3 regions of the Streptomyces sp. NPDC001890 genome follow, and region 2 is predicted to be linked to each of the others. Evidence: riboswitches for the same ligand, from Rfam matches in the RefSeq annotation. Region 2 holds a riboswitch; each other region holds the start of a gene.
The links. Region 2 has a riboswitch for thiamine pyrophosphate ahead of ACFYY1_RS30665 (thiamine ABC transporter substrate binding subunit). Riboswitches for the same ligand answer to the same signal wherever they lie in the genome.
Positions count from the first base shown of each region.

Region 1: it holds a riboswitch for thiamine pyrophosphate, as region 2 does, so the genes downstream of both, thiO (glycine oxidase ThiO) here and ACFYY1_RS30665 (thiamine ABC transporter substrate binding subunit) in region 2, are expected to answer to the same signal.
Region 3: it holds a riboswitch for thiamine pyrophosphate, as region 2 does, so the genes downstream of both, thiC (phosphomethylpyrimidine synthase ThiC) here and ACFYY1_RS30665 (thiamine ABC transporter substrate binding subunit) in region 2, are expected to answer to the same signal.

Region 1 covers NZ_JBIATE010000001.1:983,000-987,312, reverse strand. Annotated here, with positions in the region: gene ACFYY1_RS04335 (Rv2175c family DNA-binding protein) at 20-385, opposite strand; gene ACFYY1_RS04330 (NAD(P)/FAD-dependent oxidoreductase) at 536-1,792, opposite strand; gene ACFYY1_RS04325 (hypothetical protein) at 1,821-2,165, opposite strand; TPP riboswitch at 2,217-2,329, shown strand; gene thiO (glycine oxidase ThiO) at 2,327-3,532, shown strand; gene thiS (sulfur carrier protein ThiS) at 3,529-3,765, shown strand; gene ACFYY1_RS04310 (thiazole synthase) at 3,768-4,313, shown strand, end outside.
Region 2 covers NZ_JBIATE010000017.1:41,910-46,222, reverse strand. Annotated here, with positions in the region: gene ACFYY1_RS30675 (phosphatidate cytidylyltransferase) at 1-246, shown strand, start outside; gene rlmN (23S rRNA (adenine(2503)-C(2))-methyltransferase RlmN) at 340-1,446, shown strand; TPP riboswitch at 1,488-1,604, shown strand; gene ACFYY1_RS30665 (thiamine ABC transporter substrate binding subunit) at 1,680-2,792, shown strand; gene ACFYY1_RS30660 (ABC transporter permease) at 2,909-4,313, shown strand, end outside.
Region 3 covers NZ_JBIATE010000003.1:156,428-160,740, forward strand. Annotated here, with positions in the region: gene ACFYY1_RS12005 (YybH family protein) at 1-305, shown strand, start outside; gene thiC (phosphomethylpyrimidine synthase ThiC) at 372-2,159, opposite strand; TPP riboswitch at 2,152-2,285, opposite strand; gene ACFYY1_RS12015 (YibE/F family protein) at 2,317-3,678, shown strand; gene ACFYY1_RS12020 (SsgA family sporulation/cell division regulator) at 3,759-4,196, opposite strand; gene ACFYY1_RS12025 (IclR family transcriptional regulator) at 4,298-4,313, opposite strand, start outside.

The sequences.
Region 1 (4,313 bases), on a different contig from region 2:
CCTCACATCCGGCCGGTCGTCAGACGGCGAGCGCCTGGGCGCGGCGCTTCACCTCCGTGCCGCGATTCTCGCTCAGTGCCTGGGCGGGGGTGCCCGGCAGGGTCGGGTCGGGGGTGAAGAGCCACTCCAGCATCTCTTCGTCGTTGTAGCCGTCGTCCTTCAGGAGCGTCAGGGTGCCGGAGAGGCCCTTGACCACCTTGTCGCCGTCGATGAAGGCGGCAGGCACCTGGAGCGTCCGGTTCTCACCACGTCGTACGGCGATCAGCTGGCCCTCCTTGACCAGCTGCCGCACGCGCGTCACCTCGACACCGAGCATTTCGGCGATGTCGGGCAGGTGCAGCCAGTCGGGGACGAGAGCATCGATCTTTGCGTCAATCTCGGTCACAAGGACAAGCCTGCCATCCCGCACTGACAGCCGATACCCGGACTCGGCCCTTCAGGGCCTCGCGGACCGCGCCGGCCGGGCCGGCCCGTCGAGAACGGCCATGCTCCAGCGGCTCCCGCACACCGGACGCCCCGCGCGCCCGGCGGCGCGCTACTGACGGGTCGCCGACTTCAGCGGTACGGAGGGGTCGGCGGCCCGTTCCGGATCGAGCCGCGCCCCCGCCTCGATGAGCTTGCGGCCCTGTGCCAGATCGCGCGGCCGGCCGACGGCGAGGACCGCGACCAGGACGCCGTCGCGCAGCCAGCACACCGACCAGGCGGGCCCGGCCGGATCGCCGCGCCACAGCAGGGTGTCGGCGCTCCCGTGGTGGCCCGCGTACTGCACGAACCGGTCGAACTGCTCGGACCAGAAGTACGGCACGGGGTCGTACACCACCGGCTCCGGGGCCTCGTCGGCCATCGCGCCGATGATGTTGGCGGCGGCGGTGCGCGGGCCCTGGAGCGCGTTGTCCCAGTGGTGGACGAGCAGGCGTTCGCCGTACCGGGCGGAGGGGAACGAGGCGCAGTCGCCGACCGCGTACACATCGGGTGCCGAGGTGCGCAGCGCCCCGTCGGCGGTCACCGATCCGTCGGGGCCGAGCGCGATGCCGGAGCCGGCCAGCCAGCCGGTGGCGGGCCGGGCACCGATTCCGACGACGACCGCTCCGGCCGGGACGGTGCGGCCGTCCGCGAGGACCACCCGGCCCGGCTCGACGCGCTCGACCCGGGCCCCGGTGAGGAGTTCGGCGCCGATCTCCGCGTACCAGGCGGCCATCGGGGCGGCGACCTCCGCGGGCATCGCGCCCGCCAGGGGCCGGTCGGCGGCCTCGACGACGGTGACGGCGCAGCCGGCGGCGCGGGCCGCGGTGGCGAACTCGGCACCGATCCAGCCCGCGCCGACGACCACGACGCCGTGCTGCTGGTCGAGGACCGGGCGCAGCCGTGCCGCGTCGTCGAGGGTGCGCAGCAGGTGGACGCCGACAACGCCCTCGGTGCCGGGCAGGACGACCGGTTCGGCACCGGTCGCGATGACCAGGCTGTCGTAGGGAACGGGCCCCGTCGGGGTGTCCAGTTCGTGCGCGCCGGGCCGTACTCCGGTGACCTCGCGGCCCAGTTGCAGATCGATGTCCAGGGCCTCGAAGTCGATGTCGAAGGCGGAGTCCTCGGCCTTGCCGAGCAGCACCGCCTTGGACAACGGGGGCCGGTCGTAGGGCTGGTGCGGTTCGGCGCCGATCAGGGTGACGGGGCCGGTGAAGCCCTGTTCCCGCAGGGCCACCGCGGTCTGCACCCCGGCCATGCCCGCGCCGACGACGACCACGCGGTGCCCTGCCCGCCGGTCCGGCCGCTCTGACTGCTGCTGATCGCTCACCCGTACACCATAAACACCTGACTGATCGTCAGGAAAGGGCGAGTTCCTCGACCGTGCTCGTCCCGCTGCCTTCCTGCGATTCCCACGCCCACCGTTCCTCCAGCCGGACCCGGCCGTCCGGGAGGTCGACGACGGTGGAGACGCAGTGGCCGCCGGCCGTCGTGCCGTCCTGCTTCAGCTGGACGTACCGGAAGTCCAGGGTGTCGCCGTCCCGGGTGCCGACGAGATGGCCGCGCACCACGTCGCCGCCCGCGTACTCGGCCCAGATCCGGCCGTCCTCCTCGTGGTACGTGAAGCGGGTACGGGTGCCGACCTGGCCGGGCGCCTGGTCGGCGACCGGAGCGAGGACGAGTCCGTCGAGCGAACGGGCCACGGTGGCCACTCCCTTACTGGTCCGGCGGGACGGGGTTTAGGGTGGCCAACGTAAAGCACTCGCGGGAGCCCGGACGCACCGGGCTGAGAGGGAGGCTGGGCGGCCTCCGACCGTACGAACCTGATCCGGGTCATGCCGGCGAAGGGAGGGGCTGGAAGCCCATGCGTTCTTCTCGGAACGGGAACGGATCCGATGTCCTGGTCATCGGGGGCGGGATCATCGGCCTGGTGACGGCCTGGCGGGCCGCGCAGCGCGGACTGCGCACGGCGCTCGCCGACCCCGAACCGGGTGGCGGTGCCGCCAGGGTGGCGGCCGGCATGCTGGCCGCCGTCACCGAACTCCACTACGGCGAACAGCTGCTGCTGGGCCTCAACGTCGCCTCGGCGGACCGGTATCCGGCCTTCGTGGCCGAACTGGAGGCGGCGAGCGGGCAGGAGACCGGATTCCGGACCTGCGGCACCCTGGCCGTCGCGCTGGACTCCGACGACCGCGCCCACCTGCGGGAGCTGCACGCCCTCCAGCAGCGGTCGGGCCTCGAATCGGAGTGGCTCACCGGCCGTGAGTGCCGCCGGCTGGAGCCGATGCTCGCGCCGGGCGTCCGGGGCGGCCTGCGGGTCGACGGCGACCACCAGATCGATCCCCGCCGGCTGGCCGCCGCCCTGCTGACCGCCTGCGAGCGGGCCGGGGTGGTCTTCCACCGCGGCTGGGTGGAGCGCCTGAACGTGGTGGGCGACCGGGCCGCCGGGGCGGTGCTCGCCGGGGGTACGGAGCTGACGGCCGACCAGGTCGTGCTCGCCGCGGGCAGCCTCAGCGGGCGGCTGGCCGGGCTGCCGGACGAGGTGGTGCCACCGGTCCGGCCGGTGAAGGGCCAGGTGGTACGGCTGACCGTGCCCGCCGGGTACGCGCCGTTCCTGAGCCGCACGGTCCGGGCCGTGGTCCGGGGCGGCCACCTCTATCTCGTACCGCGCGAGAACGGCGAGCTGGTCGTCGGCGCCACCAGCGAGGAAATGGGCTGGGACACCACCGTCACCGCGGGCGGCGTCTACGAGCTGCTGCGCGACGCCCACGAGCTGGTCCCCGGCATCACCGAGCTGCCGCTCACCGAGACCCTGGCCGGTCTGCGCCCCGCCTCCCCCGACAACGCCCCGCTGCTCGGCCCCACCACCCTGCCCGGCCTCCACCTCGCCACCGGCCACCACCGCAACGGGGTGCTGCTCACCCCCGTCACCGGTGACGTGATGGCGGAGTTCCTCACCGGCGGCGAGCCGCCCGAGCCGGCCCGCCCCTTCACCCCGCAGCGTTTCTCCTCCGTCGCCGCCTCCGTGCGTCAGGATCAGCCCGCAGTACGTCAGGAGCAGCCCGCATGACCGAGCCCGCACCGCTCCCCGGGGCGACCACCCTCTCCGTCTCCGTGAACGGCGAGGTCCGACGTCTCGCCGGGGGCACCACCCTGGCGGCGCTCGTTGCCACGCTCACCACCGCGCACTCCGGCGTCGCGGCCGCCGTCAACGAGACCGTCGTACCGCGCGGCCAGTGGTCCGCCACCGCACTGCTCGACGGTGACCGCGTCGAGGTCCTGACCGCGGTCCAGGGAGGCTGATCATGTCGGACGACCTCTTCGCCCTCGGCGACACCACGTTCGGCTCCCGGCTGATCATGGGGACCGGCGGGGCGCCCAGCCTGGACGTGCTGGAGCGCTCCCTGACCGCCTCCGGCACCGAGCTGACCACCGTCGCGATGCGCCGCCTCGATCCGACCGTGCAGGGTTCGGTGCTCTCCGTCCTGGAGCGGCTCTCCATCCGCGTGCTGCCCAACACGGCGGGCTGCTTCACCGCGGGCGAGGCCGTGCTGACCGCCCGGCTGGCCCGCGAGGCGCTCGGCACCGACTGGATCAAGCTGGAGGTGGTGGCCGACGAGCGGACCCTGCTGCCCGATCCGATCGAGCTGCTGGACGCCGCGGAGATCCTGGTGGACGACGGCTTCACCGTGCTGCCGTACACCAATGACGACCCGGTGCTGGCGCGCCGGCTCCAGGACGTGGGGTGCGCGGCGGTGATGCCGCTCGGCTCCCCCATCGGCTCCGGGCTCGGCATCCGCAATCCGCACAACTTCCGGCTGATCGTCGAGCAGGCCCGGGTGCCGGTGATC
Region 2 (4,313 bases):
GCGCTGTGCATGCAGTTCCTGATCGACGGCGGTTCCTGGTGGCAGGGGCTGCTGCTCGGGCTCGCGGTCGCGGTCAGCGCCACCCTCGGCGACCTGGGCGAGTCGATGATCAAGCGGGATCTCGGGATCAAGGACATGGGCACACTGCTCCCGGGGCACGGCGGCATCATGGACCGGCTGGACTCGCTGCTGCCGACCGCCCCGGTGGTCTGGCTGCTGCTGGTGCTGTTCGTCGGATCCAGCTGAGAGCAGGCTTCTGACCTGCGATTTTACGAGTGAGGGTCCGTTGTCCACAGGACGGCGGGCCCTCACTGTTCTGTCTGCGACACTGGATGGACCATGCCTAAGCCCGGAGAACTCACTTTCGTCGCGCCCCGCGGAGCCAAGAAGCCGCCGCGGCATCTCGCCGACCTCACGCCCGCCGAGCGCAAGGAAGCGGTCGCCGCGATCGGCGAGAAGCCGTTCCGCGCCCAGCAGCTCTCGCAGCACTACTTCGCGCGGTACGCGCACGACCCGGCGGAGTGGACCAACATCCCGGCCGCGTCGCGGGACAAGCTCGCCGAGGCGATGTTCCCCGACCTGATGTCGGTGGTCCGCCACATCAGCTGCGACGACGACACCACCCGCAAGACGCTGTGGAAACTGCACGACGGGACGCTCGTCGAGTCCGTCCTGATGCGCTACCCGGAGCGCGTCACGATGTGCATCTCCTCGCAGGCCGGATGCGGGATGAACTGTCCGTTCTGCGCCACCGGACAGGCCGGCCTCGACCGCAATCTGTCGACCGCCGAGATCGTCCACCAGATCGTGGACGGGATGCGGGCGCTGCGCGACGGCGAGGTCCCCGGCGGCCCGGCGCGGCTCTCCAACATCGTCTTCATGGGCATGGGCGAGCCGCTCGCCAACTACAACCGGGTGGTCGGCGCGATCCGTCGGCTCACCGACCCGGAGCCGGACGGGCTGGGGCTCTCGCAGCGCGGGATCACCGTCTCCACCGTGGGCCTGGTGCCCGCGATGCTCCGCTTCGCCGACGAGGGCTTCAAGTGCCGTCTCGCCGTCTCGCTGCACGCGCCGGACGACGAGCTGCGCGACACCCTCGTGCCCGTGAACACGCGCTGGAAGGTCGCCGAGGTGCTGGACGCCGCGTGGGAGTACGCGGAGAAGTCCGGCCGCCGCATCTCGATCGAGTACGCGCTGATCCGTGACATCAACGACCAGGCATGGCGCGGCGACCGGCTCGGCCGGCTCCTCAAGGGCAAGCGGGTCCACGTCAATCTGATCCCGCTGAACCCCACGCCCGGTTCCAAGTGGACCGCCTCGCGGCCCGAGGACGAGAAGGCGTTCGTCGAGGCGATCGCCGCCCATGGCGTGCCGGTCACCGTGCGGGACACCCGCGGCCAGGAGATCGACGGGGCCTGCGGTCAGCTGGCGGCGGCCGAGCGCTGAGGCCGATAAGGCCCGTGTAATCTGGGCCCGAAATCAACTTCATATTCCGACAGGGGAGCGCCACAGCGCTGAGAGTGCGGCACCGAGGACAGGTCGGCCGCAGACCCTCTGAACCTCGCCCGGGTCATTCCGGGTAGGAAGTTCGGTCATCAACTCATGCTGTTGCGCCCTGCCCGCTTTCCCGCGGGCAGGGCCGCGTCTCTTCCTGGCCAAAACCCAGGAGGAATACACCAATGACCACCACGCGCAGGACCAGGCAGCTCGCGGCTTCGGCCGTCGCCGCCGCGCTCGGCGTCACCGCACTCGCCGGGTGCGGGAGTTCCGACGACGCGTCCTCGGGTTCCAGCGGCACGAAGGGCTCGGGCTCCAAGACCGTGACCCTCGTCAGCCACGACTCCTTCAACGCCTCCGAGGAAGTGCTGAAGCAGTTCACCGAGGAGACCGGATACACCGTCAAGGTGCTGAAGAGCGGCGACGCGGGTGTCGCGCTCAACCAGGAGATCCTGACCAAGGGCTCCCCGCGCGGCGACGTGTTCTTCGGCGTCGACAACACGCTGCTCTCCCGCGCCCTCGACAGCGGGCTCTTCACGCCGTACGAGGCGAAGGGCATCGACCGGGTCGCGGCGGACACCCGGCTCGACGCCGACCGGCACCGGGTCACCCCGGTCGACACCGGCGACATCTGCGTCAACTACGACAAGAAGTACTTCGCCGACAAGAAGCTCGCGCCGCCGCGGTCCTTCGACGACCTGGCGAAGCCCGCGTACAAGGACCTGCTCGTCACCGAGAACGCCGGGACCTCCTCGCCCGGCCTCGGCTTCCTCCTCGGCACCGTCGCCACCTACGGCGAGAAGGGCTACCAGGACTACTGGAAGAAGCTGGAGCGCAACGGCGTCAAGGTCGTCGACGGCTGGGAGCAGGCGTACAACGAGGAGTTCTCCGGCTCCGCGGGCGGAAAGAAGGCCAAGGCGGACCGGCCGCTCGTCGTCTCGTACGCCTCCAGCCCGCCCGTCGAGGTGCTGTACGCGAAGCCGCAGCCGGCCGAGGCCCCGACCGGTGTCGCCACCGGGACCTGCTTCCGCCAGACCGAGTTCGCCGGCCTGCTGAAGGGGGCGAAGAACGAGGCGGGTGGCAAGGCCCTGCTGGACTTCCTGATCAGCAAGACGTTCCAGGAGGACATGCCGCTCAACATGTTCGTCAACCCGGTCGTCAAGGACGCGGCGCTGCCGGAGCTCTTCACGAAGTTCGGCGCGACGGTGGACAGCCCGACGACCGTGGCCCCGGACCAGATCGCCAAGAACCGTGAGCAGTGGGTCCAGTCGTGGTCCTCGCTCGTAGTGAAGTAGCGAAGAGTCCCGTACGCGGAACGGACGCGGGCGGGAGGACTTCCCGCCCGCGGTCCGCGCACGCGGATGCCGCTCGTGCGAAGGCCAGGCGCCAGAACGCGGTGCGGCTCGGCCTGATGGCCGTGCCCGTCGGGTTCTTCGCGCTGTTCTTCGCCTACCCGGTCGCGGCGATCGTCGGCCGGGGCCTGAAGGTGGACGGCGTCTGGCAGTTCGGCCGGATCGGCGAGGTGCTGACCCGGCCGGAGATCCGCGACGTCCTCTGGTTCACCACCTGGCAGGCGCTCGCTTCGACGGCGCTGACCCTGCTGATCGCGCTGCCCGGCGCCTATGTCTTCGCCCGCTTCGACTTCCCCGGCAAACAACTGCTGCGGGCGGTCGTCACGGTGCCGTTCGTCCTGCCGACCGTGGTCGTCGGGACGGCCTTCCTGGCGCTGCTGGGACGCGGCGGATTCCTCGACGAACTCTGGGGCGTACGGCTCGACACCACCGTCTGGGCGATTCTGCTCGCCCATGTCTTCTTCAACTACGCGGTGGTCGTGCGGACGGTGGGCGGGCTGTGGTCCCAGCTCGACCCCCGGCAGGAGGAGGCAGCCAGGGTGCTCGGCGCGGGACGGTTCGCCGCCTGGCGACGGGTCACCCTGCCGGCCCTGGCACCCGCCGTGGCCGCCGCCGCGCTGATGGTCTTCCTCTTCACCTTCACCTCCTTCGGGGTCGTGCAGATCCTCGGCGGCCCCGGTTACGCCACCCTCGAAGTGGAGATCTACCGGCAGACCGCGCAACTGCTCGCCCTGCCGACGGCCGCCGTGCTGACACTGGTGCAGTTCGCCGCGGTCGGTGCGATCCTCGCCGTGCACGCCTGGACCGTACGGCGCCGGGAGACCGCGCTGAAGCTGGTCGACCCCGAGCGGACCGCCCGTCGGCCGCGCGGCGCCGGGCAGTGGGCGCTGCTCGGCGGGGTGCTGCTGACCGTGCTGCTGTTGATCCTGCTGCCGCTCGGGGTGCTGGTCGAGCGCTCCGTGGACACCGCCGACGGGCATGGCTTCGACTTCTACCGTGCCCTGTCGTCCGTGGACGCGGGCGGCGGTACGTTCCTGGTCGCGCCGCTCGAAGCGATCTGGAACTCCTTGCAGTACGCGCTGGTCGCGACGGTCATCGCGCTGGTCATCGGCGGGCTGGCCGCCGCGGCGCTGACCCGGCGGGCCGGCCGGCTGGTGCGCGGTTTCGACGCGCTGCTGATGCTGCCGCTCGGGGTGTCCGCGGTCACCGTCGGCTTCGGCTTCCTGATCACCCTGGACGAGCCGCCGCTGGATCTGCGGACCTCCTGGATCCTGGTGCCGCTCGCCCAGGCGCTGGTCGGTGTGCCCTTCGTCGTACGGACCATGCTGCCCGTGCTGCGCGCGGTGGACGGGAGGCTCAGGGAGGCGGCCGCGGTGCTCGGGGCGTCGCCGCTGCGGGCCTGGCGGGAGGTCGATCTGCCGCTGGTGCGGCGGGCGTTGCTCGTCGCGGCCGGTTTCGCGTTCG
Region 3 (4,313 bases), on a different contig from region 2:
ACGAGCCCGACGCAGGTTTCGCGCCGAGTCCCGGCCATCTGGTCACCGGAGCAGATCGGTTTCGCGCCAACCGAGAATTCCTCCGGCTACATGTCCCGATCCAAGTGACGCCGCGTCACACATACGTCGTCGGCGACCTGGCGCTGCTGATCGTGGACTTCGTCATCGACGGCATCGCGGCCCACGGCGACCATGTGCACATCGAGGGCACCGCAACGGATGTGGCCCGCCGTGGCCCGGACGGATACTGGCGCTACGTGATCGACAACCCGTTCGGGGTGGCAAGCCACCCCGAACCGGTCTGACAGCCGACTGCCACGGATAGCCGACCACTCCCCGGTGGCGCCGTCGGCCAGTCGCGTTTCCGCAGGTCAGTCGGCCATCGGTAGGTAGACCCGGTGGCCCGAGGCGGCGAACTCCTTGGACTTCTCCAGCATCCCGGCCTTGATCTCTTCCGGGGTGGCGTCCGCATCGCCGCCGAACTGCTCAGTGATGCTTCTGCTGATCTTCATCGAACAGAACTTCGGGCCGCACATCGAGCAGAAGTGCGCCGTCTTCGCCGGCTCGGCGGGCAGCGTCTCGTCGTGGAACTCCCGTGCGGTGTCCGGGTCGAGGGCCAGGTTGAACTGGTCCTCCCAGCGGAACTCGAACCGGGCGTCGGAGAGCGCGTCGTCCCAGTCCTGCGCCCCCGGGTGCCCCTTGGCGAGGTCCGCCGCGTGCGCCGCGATCTTGTAGGTGATGACGCCGGTCTTCACGTCGTCCCGGTTGGGCAGGCCGAGGTGCTCCTTCGGCGTGACGTAGCAGAGCATCGCCGTCCCCCACCACGCGATCATCGCCGCGCCGATGCCGGAGGTGATGTGGTCGTACGCCGGCGCGACGTCGGTGGTCAACGGGCCGAGAGTGTAGAACGGCGCCTCCTCGCAGATCTCCTGCTGGAGGTCGATGTTCTCCTTGATCTTGTGCATCGGGACATGCCCCGGCCCCTCGATCATGGTCTGGACGCCGAACCTCTTGGCGACCGCGTTCAGCTCGCCGAGCGTGCGCAGTTCGGCGAACTGCGCCTCGTCATTGGCGTCGGCGATCGAGCCGGGCCGCAGCCCGTCGCCCAGCGAGTACGTCACGTCGTAGGTCGCGAGGATCTCGCAGAGCTCCTCGAAGTGCTCGTACAGGAAAGACTCCTTGTGGTGCGCGAGGCACCACGCCGCCATGATCGAGCCGCCGCGCGAGACGATGCCGGTCTTGCGACGGGCGGTCAGCGGCACGTACGGCAGGCGCACGCCGGCGTGGACCGTCATGTAGTCGACGCCCTGCTCGGCCTGCTCGATGACGGTGTCCTTGTAGATCTCCCAGGTCAGTTCCTCCGCCCGGCCGTCGACCTTTTCGAGCGCCTGGTAGAGCGGGACAGTTCCGATCGGAACGGGTGAATTACGCAAAACCCACTCACGAGTGGTGTGAATGTTGCGGCCGGTGGACAGATCCATGACGGTATCGGCGCCCCAGCGCGTCGCCCACGTCATCTTTTCCACCTCCTCCTCGATGGAGGAAGTCACCGCGGAGTTGCCGATGTTGGCATTGACCTTCACCAGGAACCGCTTGCCGATGATCATCGGCTCGATCTCGGGGTGGTTGACGTTGGCCGGCAGCACGGCCCGGCCGGCCGCGATCTCCTCGCACACCACCTCGGGCTCGACGTTCTCCCGGATCGCCACGTACTCCATCTCCGGGGTGATCTCGCCCCGGCGGGCGTACGCGAGCTGGGTCACCGGCTGCCCGTCCCGGCTGCGGCGCGGCAGCCGCGGGCGGCCGGGGAAGACCGCGTCGAGGTTGCGCAGTCCGCCGCGCGGCGAGGTGTGCTTGAGCCCGTCGTCCTCGGGGCGGGCGGGACGGCCCGGGTACTCCTCGGTGTCGCCGCGGGCGATGATCCAGTTCTCCCGCAGCGGTGCGAGCCCGCGGCGGACATCGGTCTCGACGGTGGGATCGGTGTACGGACCCGACGTGTCGTACAGCGTCACGTCCTTGCCGTTGGTGAGGTGCACCTGACGGACCGGCACCCGGAGGTCCGGGCGCGAGCCCTGGACGTACCCCTTGTGCCAACCGATGGACTTCCCGGCCTCGTCGCTCTGGTTCGAGGCAGGCGTGCGTGCGTCCGATGTGGTCATGAGACCTACTCCCTACGCCGGCATTACCCGGTAACAGGTTCGGCGGTCGGCGCAGCCTGTCCCGTACGGACGTACGGAGATCAGCGCCCTCTCAGCCCGGTGCTCCGAGCTCCCGCGTGTGCAAAGGTTCCCCCACGCTAGCGCCCCGTCCGGCCCGATGAACAGTGGGCCCGTCTCTTCTTGCGATGATCGGCCGGTGACGTCCCCCCTTATCGACCTCGAAACGCAGGGCCATCAGCACGGTCACTCGCACAGCCATGGCCCCGCCGCACCCGTCTCCAGACATCTGCGCAAAGTCATCGCGGCCGTACTGATCCCGTTCGCCACCGCCGTCCTCGTCGGTCTGGTGGCGCTGTGGCCGGGTGGTGCGCCGTCGCACGAGCGGACCGGCGTCGGATTCGACCGGCAGACCCAGCAGGGAAAGGTGGTGAAGGTCGACATGGTGGACTGCAAGGAGGTGAACGCGGTCCAGACGCCCATCGACGGGGCCGTCACACCATCCCCGGGGAGCACGAGGGGGCTGTGCAAGAAGGCCACGATCGAGGTGACGACCGGTCATGACAAGGGCCGGACCTTCACCGAGATCGTCCAGCCCGACGCAACGCGTCAGCTGCGCGACGGTCAGGGCGTGGTCGTGGCGTACGCCCCCGACGCGCCCCGTGACCTGCAGTACTCGGTGACGGATGTGAACCGGAAGTTCCCGCTGACCCTGCTGGCCGGGATCTTCGCCCTGGCCGTGGTCGCGGTGGGCCGCATGCGCGGGGTGATGGCGCTGGTCGCGCTCGCCGTCTCGTTCGCCGTGCTGACCCTGTTCATCCTCCCGGCCATACTCCAGGGCTCCAATCCGCTGCTCGTCGCCGTGGTCGGGGCCAGCGCGATCATGCTGATCGCGCTCTACATGTGCCACGGCCTGAGCGCCCGCACCTCGGTGGCGGTGATCGGCACACTGATCTCGCTGCTGCTGATCGGACTGCTCGGATCGCTCTTCATCGGCTGGGCGAGCCTGACCGGCAACACCGACGACAACACCGGCCTCATCCATGGTCTGTACCCGCACATCGACATGAGCGGTCTGCTTCTGGCCGGTGTCATCATCGGTTCGCTCGGGGTCCTCGACGATGTGACCGTGACCCAGACGTCGGCGGTCTGGGAACTCCACCAGGCGAACCCGACGTTGGGTGTGCGGGGGCTCTACCGGGCAGGGATCAGGATCGGACGCGACCACATCGCCTCGGTCGTCAATACCCTGGTGCTCGCCTATGCGGGCGCCGCACTGCCGTTGCTGCTGCTGTTCTCCGTCGCGCAGAGCAGCGTGGGGACGGTGGCCAACAGCGAGCTGGTGGCGGAGGAGATCGTACGAACGCTGGTCGGCTCGATCGGACTGGTCGCCTCGGTGCCGGTGACGACGGTGCTCGCTGCGCTGGTCGTCTCCGCGGACCGCACAGGGTCCGGCGCGGAAGCCGGAGCTTCGGCGCCCGTACGGACCAGGAAGGGCCGTCGTCGCAGGGCGAGGCCTTGAGCTTCTCCACGCTGAGCAATTTCACCCATTCGGCAGGTGCCGTGTTCGACCGGCGAGCCGGTCGGCGGCGCCGTCTCCACTCAGCCGGCGTTCTGTTCCTCGGCGAGGATCCGGCCCAGGGCGTCTTCCAGGTTGCCCTCGAAGTCACCCAGCGTGCACTCCTGACCGAGTGGCACGAGCTTGTCGGTCCGGTCGAGAAACGCCACAAGTGGTGCCGTACCGGCCCTGAAGAGGGCCCGGTCCTCGCCGACCTGGAGCCGGATATGTACGTCGGACAGCCCCTCGGGCTCAGTGGGGCCGATATGCACATCGCCGTCGCCACTGGGGCTGTTGAGGCCGTCGAGCAGCAGCTCACGGCCGAATGCCCAGGTGACGGGGGCGTCACCGGGCAGATGGAAGGTCATCCGGATCGCATACGGATCGCAGACCTCGTACCGGAGCTCCACCGGGATCCGGAAAGAGAGCTCCTCGGAGACGAGGAAGCTCATCATGACCTCAGCTTGAACCGACTCGCGCATCGTTCAACCCCGCAGTAGATGAATCTGGCCAGGAATGATCCCCCGTGGCCCTATTGACGCCATCGTGGTGCACGCGATAGCAGATCACAAGGAGTGATTTTTCAGATACTGATAGAG